DNA from 4 places in the Vibrio sp. 2132-1 genome. Region 4 is predicted to be linked to each of the others. Evidence: predicted binding sites of a transcription regulator. Region 4 holds the regulator's gene; each other region holds the start of a gene.

Region 1 (4,219 bases), on a different contig from region 4:
GAAGAGTGTGGTTTTACTCTGTTGGTGGAGAAGAAACTAGCCAGTGGTGTGAAATTGCAATGTGCTAATCGTAAGTGTCAGCACACCCAGCAAGGGTAAATATATCAAAGGAATTAAAAAGGGTCGCATCGTGCGACCCTTTTGCTATTTATTCCGCTGCTTTTCTATGCTTGCCACTGCTTGGCAAATTCATGTACGGCAGGGAAAGCCTGTTCATCCAATACGTCTGCTAATGCACAAAGTTTACGATTAAGTTCGCCAGTGTAGTCACCACATACGTTGATGTGGCCCATCTTGCGACCCGCACGTTTTTCTTTGCCGTACCAATGAATGTGGCAACCATCCATCGCTAGCAATGCTTCTGGTAGTGTGTCTTCACCAAGAATATTAATCATCGAGGTTTCACGAACCAACTTCGTGCTACCCAAAGGCATGCCGCACACGGCGCGTAGATGATTCTCAAATTGACAGGTTTCTGCACCCTGTTGAGTCCAATGACCAGAGTTGTGTACGCGTGGTGCGATTTCATTGACTAGCAAAGTACCGTCAACATCGAAGAACTCCAGCGTTAGCACACCAACGTAATTCAAGCTGTTGGCAACGGCCGTGAACATCTGTTTTGCTTGCTCTTGCAACTCTGGTGCATCAATCGCAGTAGAAAGGCTCAATACACCATTGGTGTGGACGTTCTCTGCCAGAGGGTACACTTCAACGCTGCCATCTTTACCGCGAGCACCAACCAGTGAAACTTCGCGGTTAAAAGGGACAAATTCCTCAGCAACAATCGCTTGAGTTGGTGTTGCGGCAATGCACTCTGCCATCTCAGTCCAAATGTCGTCGACTTGAGAAGCTTCTTTTAAGCGCCATTGGCCTTTACCATCGTAGCCACCCAATGCACTTTTCAGAACCATTGGCATACCAACGTGTTCAATTGCGCGCTCAAAGTCTTCACGAGTTTCAATGACGTAGTATTTCGCGTTGCGCACGCCAGCATCATCAAGCAGTGCTTTTTCAATACGGCGATCACCACCTGCTTTGATGGCTTGCGTACTTGGTAGGAACTTGCCGCTCGCTTCGCAAACCTTGAGCACGTCATGTGGAATATGCTCGAACTCGGCAGTAATCACATCAACTTGCGTAATCGCATTTTCCAAGCCATGGCTAAGTACCTGTTGAGTTAAAGGGTGAACGACATCACCGCTGCTGACATCGTAAGCTGAAATTTGAATATTCAGTGGCGCACCAGCCAGAGACATCATACGAGCCAACTGACCCGCACCAAGAACCAGTACATGCATCTGATTAATCCTCTGCAGGGTTTGCATTTGCGAGAACTGTTTCCGTTTGCTCATTACGGAATGCTTCTACCTTCGCCATGATGTTTTCATCATGAGTGCCTAGGATTTGCGCAGCTAGGATACCGGCGTTTGCTGCGCCCGCTTCGCCAATCGCCAATGTACCAACCGCAATTCCCTTTGGCATCTGTACAATAGAAAGCAGTGAATCCATACCTTTCAGTGCACGAGACTGAACGGGAACCCCAAGCACTGGCAAACTAGTAAACGCCGCCGCCATACCAGGTAGGTGGGCTGCACCACCTGCGCCTGCGATGATAACTTTGATGCCGCGTTCTTTTGCGCCACTGGCGTAGTCAGCCAGTAATTGAGGAGTTCGGTGTGCTGACACGACTTTTGTTTCGTAAGGCACGCCAAATTGATCTAGCATGTCCGCTGCTAGTTTCATGGTTGGCCAATCGGATTTAGAACCCATGATGATACCGACTTTCATCTCAAACTCCTTTAAGCTGCAAAAATTAGGTGAGCTATAAATTTGTGCGCATTATACGGGGATTTTTATCTCAAGCAAACGTTTGCGTCTTGTTGTTGGCGCTATTGATACATTTTATAAAAAAATTGCTTTAGTGTCTGAGAATGAATATTTGTACACTTAGTGAAAACAACACAGTCAAACAAATAGGAAGTAATCGGTGGATAACTTTGAACAAGTGCTCAACGCACTCAAGCAAGGCGAAGTGATTGCCTATCCAACAGAAGGGGTTTTTGGTGTCGGATGTGATCCAGATAACCCAGAAGCAATTCAAAAGCTATTAGAGCTCAAGCAGCGTCCGGTAGAAAAAGGGCTGATTCTCATCGCTGCAAGTTACGATCAGCTCTTGCCTTATATTGATGAATCTCAGTTGACTGAAGAACAATTACAGACTGTTCATGCCACTTGGCCAGGCCCATACACTTGGATCATGCCAGCGAGCGATAAAGTATCCAACTGGGTTTCAGGGCAGTTTGATTCAATTGCGGTTCGTGTGACTGATCATCCTTTGGTGCAAAAAATGTGTAATGCATTCGGAAAGCCGTTAACCTCTACCAGCGCGAATCTTTCCGGCTTACCACCGTGTATGACCACGGAAGAAGTCGAAGAACAGTTGGGTGATAAGCTGGTCGCCATTCTTCGTGGCGAGACCAGCGGTCGTGATAAACCCAGCGAGATTCGTGACGCCAAAACTTCACAAATATTAAGACAGGGTTAACCCTGCTAGCCAGCCATCATTAGGTTTCACGTAATAGGTAATAACGTATGTCAGCGATCGATAAGCACGCCGTAAAGCAGTTCTTGATGTCACTTCAGGACTCCATTTGTCAGCAGTTAGAACAAGAAGATGGAAAGGCCGTCTTTGTCGAAGATGCATGGCAACGTGAAAAAGGAGAGCGTCTGGGTGGCGGTGGTCGCTCACGTGTTTTGCGTGATGGCCTTGTTTTCGAGCAGGGAGGCGTGAACTTCTCGCATGTGGAAGGGAAAGAAATGCCAGCATCTGCGACAGCGCATCGCCCAGAGCTAGCGGGTCGTCGTTTTGAAGCGATGGGTGTTTCTTTGGTTATTCACCCTAAAAACCCTTACGTACCGACTTCACACGCCAATGTCCGCTTCTTTATTGCAGAAAAAGATGGCGAAGACCCAATTTGGTGGTTTGGTGGTGGTTTTGACCTAACGCCGTTCTATCCATTTGAAGAAGATTGCCAATCATGGCACGACACTGCAAAACTGCTTTGTGCGCCATTTGGTGACGATGTTTACCAAGAGCATAAAGCATGGTGTGACAAATACTTCTTCCTACCACATCGTAATGAAACTCGCGGTGTTGGCGGTTTGTTCTTTGATGATCTAAACCAGTGGGAATTTGATAAGTGTTTTGCTTACATCAAAGCAGTGGGTGAAGGCTATTGCCAGGCTTACTTGCCGATCGTTTCTCGTCGTAAAGAGATCAAGTATGGTGAGCGTGAGCGTGAATTCCAACTATATCGTCGCGGCCGTTACGTAGAGTTCAACTTAGTGTATGACCGTGGCACCTTATTTGGTTTACAAAGTGGTGGGCGTACTGAGTCGATTCTGATGTCAATGCCGCCGCTCGCTCGCTGGGAGTACTGCTACGAGCCAGAAGCGGGATCGCCAGAAGCTGAACTTTACGAGCGATACCTAACGGCCCGAGAGTGGTAAGCACGGAATCTCCTTTTCTATATAGATAGATAGTGATAGGGTCATCTGTAATCAGGTGGCCCTGTTTTCTCTATATCTAAGTAAGGAACAAAGGTAAGGAAATGACCCAGCAAATCGATCGCTATGCCGTGTTTGGTAATCCTATCGGACACAGTAAGTCGCCATTCATTCACACCTTGTTTGCTCGTCAAACTAATCAATCTTTGGTGTATACCGCAGAAAGTGCACCTGTTGATGGTTTTATTGACGCGGCGAAGGTGTTTTTTGCTGAAGGTGGCAAGGGGTGCAACATCACTATGCCATTTAAAGAAGATGCTTATCAATTTGCTAGTCGATTGACAGAACGGGCTCAGTTAGCAGGCGCGGTAAATACCCTCAAGAAGTTAGACGATGGTGAAATCATCGGTGACAACACTGATGGTGCAGGTTTAGTGCAAGATCTGCTTCAGCATCAGGTTGTATTGGAAGGCGCGCGAATCCTAATTATTGGCGCTGGTGGTGCCGCTCGTGGTGTTATTAAGCCACTACTTGATCAAAAGCCGACCTCTTTAACCATTACCAACCGTACCTTTAGTAAAGCACAGGAGCTTGCAGAGCTGTTTGTCTCTCACGGTCCTATCCTCGCCAAAGAGATGGCAAGTATTGATGAAGAGTATGATGTCATCATTAACTCCACATCCGCTTCTCTAAGTGGTGAACTGCCGACTAT
Region 2 (4,219 bases), on a different contig from region 4:
CGGTTGGAGGCAAGTCTCTTTTGATTCAGATTGAGAAAGACGTTCAAACAAGGTTTCGGAAGGTAAAACGCGCAGCAGCGCCACCAGTGATTCCATGTAGTTGAGACGGAACTGTTCAAGTTTGTTCTGCTTATAAGCAATGTGAGACACAAAGGTATAAATCAGTGCGTTTTGGATGCGTGAGTCGCCATCTGGTGTCGTTAACAGAGCTTTTGCCCTGTCTAAGTTACCTAATTTGAAATGCAATAGACCTAACCAGAGGCTCAGCTCATCTGGCAAAACATCAAACGACGATTGTACTTGAGTTAAATACGCTTCCAGCTTTTGATGTTCGTGCTCGTATAAGGCGAGATGTCTTGCCGTTGTGATAGCCGCAAACTCATCAGATTGTCGGAGAGGTCGGCTAGAAAAGGCATTCTCGAATAACATTTTTTTGTGAACACCCGAAAGCTGCCACGTACTTGCCGAAGGTGCAGGCAGATTGAAGTATTGCGCGACATCCGAGTGCATTTGGAAAATATCCGATTGTAAGGAAGATAAACGCAGTGTGTACTCATTGCGAAACGCCAGCTTGCCCGTCGCAGGATAAATAAGGTTCATCTGCGCTTTCAAGATGCCCTGTTTTGCGCCGTCTTTTAACTCGATATTGAGCTCGTAGTCGCTGGTCTGCATGTTTCGTGCGCCAGGGAAATATGGCGTATGACCGATAGGATCAAGAAAGTAACTGGGAGCATCTTGGTTGGCGATGTCGGTGTATGGATATTCGACTTGTTGTTGCAGCAAGATGGCTTTGACCAGTATGCGGTATTTTCGCGCCTGAGAGCCGATTGAATCGACACGGTTGAGTAGTAGCTCGACTTTGGGAATCAGTAGTTGATGACGTGTTTGTTGTGTTGAGATTTCTTGGCGTTGCCATAACAAGCTTGCGAGCGTCACGCTACAAACTGCAAGTATGGCACACAAGCTATAAGCAAAAATCAGCTTGAAGTTCTTATTCCTCGCAACCTGAGTTGGGATAACGCGTCGATGGCTTTTCGCTGGTGGCACCAAACGAATATTGGCAGGGTTAAGAAAGTAGCCTTTGCGGGGGTAAGTGACTAAAAGCTTAGCGGCATCGTATTCGGGTAAGTACTGCTGTAGCAGGGCACGTAAGGTGCTAATGCGGTTCGTGAGCACATTCTTAGAGATGAACTTGCTCTGCCAAATGGTTTCAATAATGGTGTCAGCAGAGAGTGGGTGGCCAACGCTTGTTAACAGCAGTTCTAATAATTCAATGGTGCGAGGTTCAAGATCAATCGCGATAACATCTTGATGAAGGGTCTGTGTCTTCGGGTTATAGATCAGCTCTCCAATCGCAATATAACTGTGAGTCTGTTTAGCTTGTTGCAGAAAGTCGCGCATACCGTACCGATCTATTTGGAAATCGCGAAGTATTATATAGCGATTGGAGCGCGAAATCTTATAAATCGCGCTTCAATCATTATCAAAAATTTATGAACCGTAGGTCACGGAATAGCGGTGCGGTTTGTGGTTCATCGCTAACACGAGATTGAGTGCAAACGCCCCCAAAATTGAAAGGCCAATCACTTCTGGTGTGACAAAGAAGAATGAAGCAAACAGGATACATGCATCGATTGCCATTTGGCTTTTGCCAACTGAAATGCCAAATTTGTCTTGGATAAACAAACACAGCACGTTAAAGCCACCCAAGCTGGAGCGATGTCGGAATAGGATCAGCATACCGAGCCCCATTAAAAGCCCGCCTGCGACGGCGCAATAAACTTCATTTACCGATTCGAGCGAGATTAGCAAATAAAGATGATCGGCAAAGATAGAAACCAACGCGCCAGAAATGGCACTATTAATGGCGAAATGACGGCCGAAGCGTTTCCATGCTAGTAAGTAAAAAGGACTGTTTGCTAAAAAGTACAGCACACCAAAGGTAAAAGGTGTAAATTGGCTAATAAGCAGAGCCAATCCAGTCGTGCCTCCCGTTAGAAGGTTAGCGGATTGGAGAAAGAAAACGCCTTGAGCTACTAAAAAGGTACCCGTGAGAATCGCTATCCAGTCTTCTTTTAATGAGTGTTTTTCCATCAATGTTGCAGTCATTAGTGATAAATAAGGCGTGCATAGTAGTAAAAAGATGATCTTTTCGGTAGCTAGAGGGTAAAATTTACGGTAAACCTATGTAATTGCTGTTTTACAGGGTGTAAAGCACAAATTTGACAGGCAATAGATTGTCGTTATGCGATTGCAATGCTGGCATGGTAAACATTGCTTGTCATCATGAAAAAACTGCATGAGAAAAATTGTAAATTTCTCTTTATGACCTAAATCAAATTATGTAGAATGCGCGCCATTAGGGTGACGAAAACGTTTGCGTCGGGTCATTCAACAGTTTTTTTGCAACTTTCAGTACTAATCTGAGTCAGGAGATACAGATGCTTAAGCGTGATATGAACATCGCAGATTACGATGCGGAACTGTTCGCAGCTATCCAGGAAGAAACTCTTCGCCAGGAAGAACACATTGAACTTATCGCTTCTGAAAACTACACAAGCCCACGTGTAATGGAAGCGCAAGGTTCTCAGCTAACGAACAAATACGCTGAAGGCTACCCAGGTAAGCGTTACTACGGCGGTTGTGAGTACGTAGATAAAGCTGAAGCACTAGCAATTGAGCGTGCATGCCAACTATTTGGTTGTGAGTACGCTAACGTACAGCCTCACTCAGGTTCTCAAGCAAACAGCGCAGTTTACATGGCGCTTCTTAACCCTGGCGATACAGTTTTAGGCATGAGCCTAGCACACGGTGGTCACCTAACTCACGGTTCACCAGTAAACTTCTCGGGTAAGCACTACAACGTTATCCCTTACGGTATCGATGAAGCTGGTCAAATCAACTACGACGAGATGGAACAGCTAGCACTTGAACACAAACCTAAGATGATCATCGGTGGTTTCTCTGCTTACTCGCAAATCGTTGATTGGAAACGCATGCGTGAAATCGCTGACAAAGCAGGTGCTTACTTATTTGTTGATATGGCGCACGTAGCGGGTCTTATCGCCGCCGGTGAATACCCAACACCAGTACCGCATGCTCACGTGGTAACAACAACGACGCACAAAACACTAGCAGGTCCTCGCGGTGGTCTTATCTTGTCAAATGCTGGCGAAGATATGTACAAGAAACTGAACTCAGCAGTGTTCCCTGGTGGTCAAGGTGGCCCTCTAATGCACGTTATAGCTGGTAAAGCAGTAGCGTTCAAAGAAGCGATGGAGCCAGAGTTCAAAGCTTATCAAGCTCGCGTAGTGAAAAACGCAAAAGCAATGGTTGGTCAGTTCCAAGAACGTGGCTACAAAATCGTATCTAACGGTACAGAAAACCACTTGTTCCTTGTTGACCTAATCGACAAAGATATCACTGGTAAAGACGCAGACGCGGCACTAGGTGCAGCAAACATCACTGTAAACAAGAACTCAGTACCAAATGACCCACGCAGCCCATTCGTAACGTCTGGTATTCGTGTAGGTACGCCAGCGATCACTCGCCGTGGCTTCACTGAAGAAGATGCAAAAGAGCTAGCAAACTGGATGTGTGACGTTCTAGATAACATCGGCAACGAAGAAGTTATCGAAGCGACAAAACAGAAAGTGCTAGAAATTTGTAAGCGTCTACCAGTTTACGCCTAACATTTTTTGAAAATAACTCAGGCGAACTCGTTCTATTTCTGCGATTCGGTTTGATTATTTGATTGATGAAAGGTCCTCATTTGAGGGCCTTTTTGTTTGTCTGGCGTTTGGAATGAGATATAGCGAGAGAGTGTGATAAGGGGATGGCTACCAACACTGTCCCTTTTCAATATATCCAAACCACGTCATTCCGACGAGCCTAGGCGAGATCAGGAATCTTGTTGAGGCACACTCTTTTACTCAGAGTTTCCCTAAAAATCATCAGTATTCTGAAAACTGATTCTGAATCACGCTCGTTCCTCGCTGTTCAGAATGACAGTGGTAGAATGGCTTTTTATCATCATTTGTCAGATACAAAAAAGGTTGGCACTGAGCCAACCTTTTCTCTTCAAAACAAGCGAGAGCTTATTTAATCTCGATACCTTGAGCTTGCATATCGGCATGGTAAGAAGAGCGAACAAATGGACCACACGCTGCATGCGTGAAGCCAAGTTCTAGTGCAACTTCTTTTAGCTCGTCAAACTCTG
Region 3 (4,219 bases), on a different contig from region 4:
ACCCGTGCATCAAATTGGCGCAAAATTGTAGAAAGGAGAAGTCAACAAGTATGGATTTACAATGTAAAGTGGCGACAAAACAAGAAGATAAATAGGGTTTTCTAGCTTAATAACTATGGCTAAACAAGGCTTAGGGTTAGCGTCTTAACTCTAAAGGTGTAAAACAGGCGCGTTGATGTAAGGCAGGAGAGCTTTGTATCAACGATTCAAGAGTAGAAGGCCTGAGATAACTCTTTTCACAGTTGTTGAGAGTGAGTGGATAGGTAAGTAGACCACTCACTCAATGAATATGCTCACTTCACTGATAGCGATACGTTATCACTGCACTAAGAGAGACCGACGATATTTCCTTCATCATCAAGATCTAAATTCATAAATGCGGGTTTATCAGGTAAGCCTGGCATCGTCATCACGGTAGCAGATAATGCATAAACGAATCCTGCGCCCGCACACAAGCGCAGCTCGCGGATTGGGACGGTAAAACCAGTTGGTGCGCCTTTGACTGCGGAGTCTGTGGTTATCGATAGTGGTGTCTTCGCGATGCAAACCGCTAAGTTGTTAAAGCCTAATTGCTCAAAATGTTTGAGCTGTTCAGTCGCGATAGGAGTCATTTCTATATTGGTTGCTCCATAGCCCGCTTCACATACTGCCATGAGCTTTTCGAGTAATGATTGCTCTTTGTTGTATAACGGACAAAACTCTACAGGCGTGTTACACGCATCAATAACATGTTGAGCTAGTTCCGTTGCGCCTTGTCCGCCTTGCGAAAAAGCGGTGCTGATGGCTACTTTAACTTCGGGATTAAATTGGTGAATTAGATCTTCAAGAGCTTTAAGCTCTTTCACACAATCTTGTGGAAACTGGTTAATGGCAACGACAGCAGGTAAACCGTATTTATGAACGTTATTTATGTGCCATTTTAAATTTTCAAACCCAGCCTCCAATGCTGCTTGGTCCGGATTAAAAATGGAATCTGGAATAGCCATACCTGGCCGTAAATCGTAGTGTCCGGAATTCGCTTTGAGGCCGCGTAATGTTGCTACGATCACTACACAGTCTGGGGCTTTGTTGGCGGCAGCAGCTTTAATGTTACACGCTTTCTCAAATCCCATATCCGAACCAAAACCGGCTTCAGTTACCGTGTAACCTGACAGTTTTAGCGCAATATCGTCCGCGATAATGGATGAATTTCCATGGGCGATGTTTGCAAATGGACCTGCATGGATCAACGTAGGAACACCTTCTAGAGTTTGCATCAGTGTTGGTGCAATCGCCTCTTTTAGTGTTACTGCCATTGCTCCTGCAACTTGTAGATCTTCCGTAGTGACGGGGTTTCCGTTCAAATCGTACGCTACGACAATTTTCCCGATACGTTGACGTAAATCTTTTAAATCTTTGGCTAGTGCAATGATAGCCATTAACTCGGAAGCAGCTGAAATATCGAACCCTTCGTCACGCTCGAAACCATTGATGGTTTTTCCTGCATCATTGAGGCCAATTTTGACTTTACGTAGTGCACGATCATTATGGTCCATCACTCGTTTCCAAGTAATACTGGCCGTGTCGATTTTAAGTGCTCTTAACCCGGTGCGTGATTCAAAGGCATCATAACCCTCGCGTTGCTCATGGAACAAGCGAGCGTCAAGAGCGGCTGAAGCAAGGTTGTGCGCCGCTGTCACTGCGTGAATGTCACCAGTAAGGTGTAAGTTTAACTCTTCCATTGGAGCTACTTGAGAATAACCACCGCCCGCTGCGCCACCTTTAATACCGAAGACGGGTCCCATCGAAGGTTGCCTTATACATGCAATAACAGATTGATTAAGCTTTGCTAAACCTTGCGCCAGTCCTATCGTCGTAACGGTTTTTCCTTCGCCAAGAGGAGTCGGCGTGATCGCAGTGACGAGTACAAGTTTACCGTCATCATTTGCTTTGAGTCGTTCCAAACATTTTGTGTGGACTTTGGCTTTGTGCTTCCCGTGAGTGTCATACTCTTCGGGCAATAGTCCTACTTTTTCCGCGATAACATCAATAGAAAAAAGTGGTGTGTTTCGGCAAATTTCGATATCTGACTGCATGGAGAATCCCCAAAGTGGCACACGGGTAGCGTTGAAAAACTACCTGAGTTATAACGAGTATTATTGTGAGGCAAAGGTCTGCTTGGTGATGGTACTGTTTCGGTTAGGCTTGTAAAGAGTTTACTGCTTCGTATTGTGCGACATACTAACGAAATCTACTCGTTATAGTGTTAGATAAAAACAAAAAGGCCACCAAATGGTGACCTTGATATATTTTTAGCTTTAAAGCTGTCGTTTTAACGATCCCAATAAGTCTCTTCTAAGCTATCTTCTCGTTCAGGAAGCGCTCGCGATAGGCGAGGAGAGTGCTGCGTCAACACTTCATAGCTTACTCGGTTTGCGTATTTACAAATCTGAGAAAGAGAGGAGTAGGTTAAGCATCGTACTTCGTGCTTTTCTGAGTTAGGCACTTCTTTTTGGTGGAAAGAGTTTGCTGCCATGTCATGCAGTAAGGCTGAAAGGGCTGCATCACCTGCACCATTAGTGTTCTTAATCTCTAATGGTCCACCAAGGTAAGGGCCGATGTGAGAGTAGACCTTCATTGGGTTTTGACAGTCTTCTTTACGCATCGCACGACTAAACTCGTACTGGTTAAAGGCTTCGAGGGAGCTTTCAAGGATGTCGTGTGTGGTTTCTCGTTTTACTTTCTCGTCGGTGTAACCAGCCATGTACAGACCATTTGGTCCTGCCGTACACAGTACGAGATCAACCCACTCAAGTGCTTTATCAGCAGCTGCTAGCGGCTCTGTTTCACCTGTTAGCGCCGCACCTTCTTCTTCATTCATAGCGACAACAGAAATGTTTTCGCGAATGTATTCTTGCCACCACTGTGCGTTACCTTCGATAACGTACTTCGTCCCTAACGTAAGTACAACAGGGACATCGTGCTTCTTAGCAAAGTCGATCGCTCTTTGTACCGCTTTAGGCATTGGATCTTCTTCTTTACCACGCATTAGGTAAGAAGAAACAACCAGGGCTGATGCTTTCTCAAAGATCTCTTCAGGAATGCTTTCCGGAAGTAGTTGATTCATATGACCTTCGTTGATAGCAAATGTACGCTCACCGTCTTGAGAAATTAGGGTGTAGCAGCGACCAATAGGGCCATCTACCGTTTGTAAATGGTTAAGGTTCATGCGTGAAGACGTACGGCAAAGGTAGCGGTAAGCAAAAGAACCGACTTGAATGTTCTTAGACATCACACCGAGCAAAACGGATTTGCTATCGGCTAAAACTGAGTAGTTGTGAAGAGTATTGCCAATCGTGTCACCTGGGTATTGGTGTGTGATCAGGCCTTGCTCAACCAGTTCTTCGTAAAGAGCATCTGCTTTGCTTTCTTCAAGAACGAGCGAATGTCCTTTACTCAGGTTGTATTTCTCTAAAAACGCGTCATCTACACGTGCTTCGATATCTACAATGGTTTGACCGACACCAACAATAGTTGGGCGATATAGCTTAGGTGCCTGTCGGATTTGGTTTACTAATGGATCTCGAGCGTGAGTTGGGAAGTAGTGTTTAGATTTACGCTGACCAGGAAACTTCATGCTTGTTCTTGAGTGAGAAAAAAAAGAGGCGGGATTGTATCACAAAAAAATGAAAATCGTGGCGATTTATTACAAAGAAGTCTGCTCGCTGAAAAAATCAGCGAGCTGAGTAAATAGCAACCAAAGCAGCTGCAATTTATGACGCTTGTCGTATTGCAATGGGTTGTTTTTTAAACTTGTTGCTCAGCAGCGCCCGGAAAGAGCCTGCTCCGCGCTAACTAAATTTACCCGCGTTACTTTTTCACTTCAGTTGGCTCAACGTAAGCCTTGGTACCCCAAAGTGGGACTGTCGAAAGGCTATGCTTAAAACTACCATCGGTCTCTTTTGTTGTATAAGACAAGTAGAGTAAGGTTTGGTTATCGGCATCATAAATACGGCGAACCTTCATTGTTTTGAAGAAAATGCTTTTTGACTTCTTAAATACAATTTCACCGGACTTACTCTTATCTATTTTTGCAATCATTTCCGGTGTGATTTCGCCAGTCTGACGACATGATATTGAGCTATCACTTGGATCTGCTAAGCTGAAATCCGCTTCGATAGAGGCGATGTGACATGTGACACCTGTTACTACCTCGTCTTTCAACTCACCGACTTTGATG
Region 4 (4,219 bases):
GACGATAATGCCACCAAAAGTTCATACTCTGCTTTAGTTAGTTTTACTGGCTCACCGTTGCGGCTAAGTGCGCGACGTTGAATGTCGAATGTCCACTCCCCAAAGCGCACAATGTGCTCTTCACTGGTTTCATTCGCTTTCGAGCTGCCACTGCGCGCTGCTGAAATACGCCACAGCAAGTTTTTAACGCGAACTAACAGCTCTCTCAGTTCAAAAGGTTTTGTCACATAATCGTCAGCACCCATTTCTAGGCCTACGATTTTATCAATGCTATCCGTGCGTCCTGTTACTAATATGATACCAATATCCGATTGGCTACGTAACTCACGAGTAAGCATCAGGCCGTCTTCACCAGGCAGGTTAATATCCAGCATGATCAGGTCTACATCGCCCGCTTGCAAAACTTCACGCATTTCTGCGCCACTCTCTGCTTCGCTGACTTGGTAGCCCTCATTTTGGAAATATCCCGCAAGCTTACTACGAGTTACAACATCATCTTCTACGACTAATACGTGATAGCTCATTTACACCACTTTTCTGTCTTCTTATTATCCAAGACGTATTCTATTCATAACTAGTAACATTTCTAGTCATAGATACATTAAAACGCAAGATTTAGCGTTTTTATTGATTCAAAACAAGCTTGCCCATTGCTATTAATAAACGGTCATTTTTGACCATAAAACATAACAATTATAGTTACTGCTATTCATTTTAATTGATTACACTTAGGGGATATCCCTAATTGACTTTGTGATGCATGACTTGAAGCATCATTCAGGAGCCCAAAATGCAAGAAGTGAAAGCTTTTAATGAAAAACGCGCTGAAATTTACTGGTGGTTTTCGAGCTTGTTCGCAAAAGAACTAACAGAGAAAGAATTGGAAGCCTATCACAGTGTTGAAATTCGCAGTTTTCTCGCAGGTTTAGGTGAAAATGAGTCGCTAAAACCAGCCGTTGATAGCCTAGTTGATGCGCTGAATCGGTTACAAGATCGTGAAGATGCACAACTAGAGCTTGCAGCTGACTTTTGTGAACTGTTTTTGAAGACAGAAAAATACGGCGCTCTTCCTTACGCATCCATGTACATTGGTGAATCAGGTTTACTGAATGACAAGCCAGCTGAGGAAATGGAAAAGTTGATGGCTGAATTTGGCGTTCAAGTAGACGAAAACCTAAAGGAACCTGCGGATCACTTAGCCGTTGAGCTCGACTTTCTCGGGAACATGATTATCCGCTCAAACGAGCTTGAACAAGAAAAACACATGGAAGAAGCCTTCGTTAAACAAAACGACTTTATCCAGCAACAATTGATGTCTTGGTTACCTCAGTTTTCAGACAAATGTAAACAATTCGACGAATTTGGATTTTACTCGAGTGTCGCGAAACTATTAGTTGCATTTTGTAAACTAGACAGCGCCTACCTTCTTGGTGAATAATTGCCGCCTATTTTTAGGGAGCCTGCCTATCGGGCTTCCTGTATGCCTGAAAGTGACCAATTGTAAGTAACTTGGGTATAATATTCGTTTGCCTTAACTTAGCGCAAAGACGCTTGGTTATTTAGCAGTCAAAATGTGACTTCAAATACACAAATCTCTTGCTGAAAACATTGCTAGTCAGTTCACATAGGGCTAAAATGTGAGCGCAAACGATTAAATATGATTTATATGTAAACCGCTGAAATATAGCGGTTTTTGTGTTTTCTTAACAGGTTGATGGCAATTTCTCATCAGATAGAAAAAAGATAAAATTCATCGACCGATGCTGCTACGTACCCTTTTGTCGCACTTGGATCAACCGCTGCCGAGACACTTAGCGCCAATTTTATATTGCTAGGTGTGAAACCATTAGAGCATCAGGTACATCCAATACGACATATTTCAGTAGCTCGATACAGGACACCATTTATGGCCACGATAAAAGACGTTGCTCGCTTAGCCGGCGTTTCCACTACGACAGTTTCGCACGTTATCAATAAAACGCGTTTCGTTGCAGAAGCAACGCAAGAAAAAGTAATGAAAGCCGTTGACGAGCTGAATTACGCGCCAAGTGCCGTTGCACGCAGCCTAAAATGCAACTCAACTCGTACGATTGGCATGTTAGTAACTCAATCAACTAACCTATTTTTCTCAGAAGTGATTGATGGCGTTGAGAGCTACTGTTACCGCCAAGGCTATACTCTGATTTTATGTAACACAGGCGGGATTTACGAAAAACAACGCGATTACATTCGTATGCTGGCTGAAAAGCGCGTTGATGGCATCCTAGTGATGTGTTCTGACTTAACCGAAGAACTAAAAGAGATGCTTGACCGTCATGCGGACATTCCTAAAGTGGTCATGGATTGGGGCCCAGAGAGCTCACAAGCAGACAAGATCATGGATAACTCAGAAGAAGGTGGCTACATTGCAACCAAACATCTGATTGACAATGGTCATACGGATATCGCTTGTCTAAGCGGTCATTTTGAAAAGCTTGCTTGCCAAGAGCGCATTGCAGGTTTCCGTCGCGCAATGAGCGAAGCGAACCTAGCTGTAAATGAAGACTGGATCCTTGAAGGTAACTTTGAATGTGATACGGCCGTATTAGTTGCAGATAAAATTACCGCAATGGACAAGCGCCCGACGGCGGTATTCTGTTTTAACGACACAATGGCTCTAGGCCTAATGAGCCGCTTGCAACAAAACGGGATCAAAATTCCTGAAGATATTTCAGTGATCGGCTACGACAACATCGAGCTTGCGGAATACTTCTCTCCACCGCTAACGACTATCCACCAACCTAAACGTCGTGTTGGTAAAAATGCATTCGAAATTCTACTTGAGCGTATCAAAGATAAAGAACACGAAAAACGAATTTTCGAGATGCAACCTGAGCTTGTAATTCGAAATACTGTGAAAAAAATGAACTAAATTTCACTGTATTTAACCGTGTTAAATAAGCGCTCTACAGGGGCGCTTATTTTTTTGGAAAAATTAAGCATTCTCTAATACTTCACACCACTCTAATAACAATTGACTAACGTTAACTCCCTGTTTTATATAAATGTAATATATATTAAGAACTCCTTTTCAAAGGCCAATTTGCACCTTTCCATATGCAAAATAGAGCATTCAATCTATCATTTTTATTGAACCGAAATCACACTTTTAACGCTAAACCGTGATGTTAATTCAATATAAGAAGTATGCTCATTGTGTCACGCACAGGGCAAACCATTCGAAAGAGTGGGACGCAAAGCCTCCGGCCTGAACCATATTACGATATGGAAGGTAGCGGGGTTACCGATGGCAAGTGTGTAAGCAATGACTTTACTCTGTAATGACATTGTTTTTACGCATGTTTGCTACTCTCTCGGACCTGACTTTTGGTGGCGTAATATTAATTACACCGAGATAACAAAACATGGATAAACCGATACTCAAAGACTCTATGAAGCTATTTGAGGCACTTGGTAATATCAAGTCGCGCTCAATGTTTGGTGGCTTCGGACTATTCGCTGATGAAACAATGTTTGCACTAGTGGTAAACAATCAGCTTCATATCAGAGCAGACCAAAAAACTTCATCTGACTTCGAGAAACAAGGGCTAAAGCCTTACGTTTATAAAAAACGTGGCTTTCCAGTCGTTACAAAGTACTACGCTATTTCCAGCGATTTATGGGAATCAAGCGAACGCTTAATCGAAGTAGCGAATCAATCATTGAAAAAGGCAAAGCTTGAGAAAGAACAGCAAGCAAGTACAAAGCCTAACCGTTTGAAAGATTTGCCTAACTTACGACTGGCTACCGAGCGCATGCTAAAAAAAGCCGGCATCGAATCCGTAGAGAAGCTTGAAGAGGAAGGTGCGCTTAACGCCTATAAAGCGATAAGAGATACGCACTCTGCAACCGTCAACATTGAGTTGCTATGGGCACTAGAAGGGGCTATCAACGGCACTCATTGGAGTGTGGTACCTCAAGCTCGCCGAGATGAGTTGATGAACGGCCTCCAATAAAAGTCGGCCTAAAAACTATCTTGTAAAACCGCAGTCTAATCTGCGGTTTTTTTGTGAAATTTTTTCGGTTTTCCTACTGTCTTATTACATATATCCCAAATTGGAATCAAAATTATGAATAAGAAACTGATATTAGGTCTCATCCTACTAGCGGCTATCGTCTTTTTAGGTATTAACTTTGGCCAGTATTTAACCTTAGAGAATGCAAAAGCCCAACAAGAAGC

What was found. Region 4 encodes PurR, which represses purine synthesis genes. Its sites were predicted from a motif close to TNANGNAAACGTTTNCNTNA; they were not measured.
Region 1: the regulator PurR is predicted to act here: its motif matches at 1,859-1,878, upstream of purE (5-(carboxyamino)imidazole ribonucleotide mutase).
Region 2: the regulator PurR is predicted to act here: its motif matches at 2,366-2,385, upstream of glyA (serine hydroxymethyltransferase).
Region 3: the regulator PurR is predicted to act here: its motif matches at 2,142-2,161, upstream of R8N47_RS13440 (formate--tetrahydrofolate ligase).

The regions. Positions count from the first base shown of each region.
Region 1 is NZ_JAWPON010000018.1:1,134-5,352, reverse strand. Features, by position in the region: gene R8N47_RS18555 (type I DNA topoisomerase) at 1-99, shown strand, start outside; gene R8N47_RS18550 (5-(carboxyamino)imidazole ribonucleotide synthase) at 165-1,298, opposite strand; gene purE (5-(carboxyamino)imidazole ribonucleotide mutase) at 1,303-1,788, opposite strand; gene R8N47_RS18540 (L-threonylcarbamoyladenylate synthase) at 1,988-2,545, shown strand; gene hemF (oxygen-dependent coproporphyrinogen oxidase) at 2,593-3,510, shown strand; gene aroE (shikimate dehydrogenase) at 3,612-4,219, shown strand, end outside.
Region 2 is NZ_JAWPON010000012.1:20,384-24,602, reverse strand. Features, by position in the region: gene R8N47_RS14635 (winged helix-turn-helix domain-containing protein) at 1-1,401, opposite strand, end outside; gene R8N47_RS14630 (YitT family protein) at 1,492-2,094, opposite strand; gene glyA (serine hydroxymethyltransferase) at 2,442-3,692, shown strand; gene lipA (lipoyl synthase) at 4,098-4,219, opposite strand, start outside.
Region 3 is NZ_JAWPON010000010.1:181,729-185,947, reverse strand. Features, by position in the region: gene R8N47_RS13440 (formate--tetrahydrofolate ligase) at 327-2,075, opposite strand; gene R8N47_RS13435 (inosine/guanosine kinase) at 2,312-3,616, opposite strand; gene R8N47_RS13430 (CreA family protein) at 3,850-4,219, opposite strand, start outside.
Region 4 is NZ_JAWPON010000013.1:80,664-84,882, forward strand. Features, by position in the region: gene torR (two-component system response regulator TorR) at 1-524, opposite strand, end outside; gene torD (molecular chaperone TorD) at 791-1,438, shown strand; gene purR (HTH-type transcriptional repressor PurR) at 1,907-2,911, shown strand; cyclic di-GMP riboswitch class I at 3,199-3,288, shown strand; gene R8N47_RS15735 (TfoX/Sxy family DNA transformation protein) at 3,405-3,995, shown strand; gene R8N47_RS15740 (TVP38/TMEM64 family protein) at 4,110-4,219, shown strand, end outside.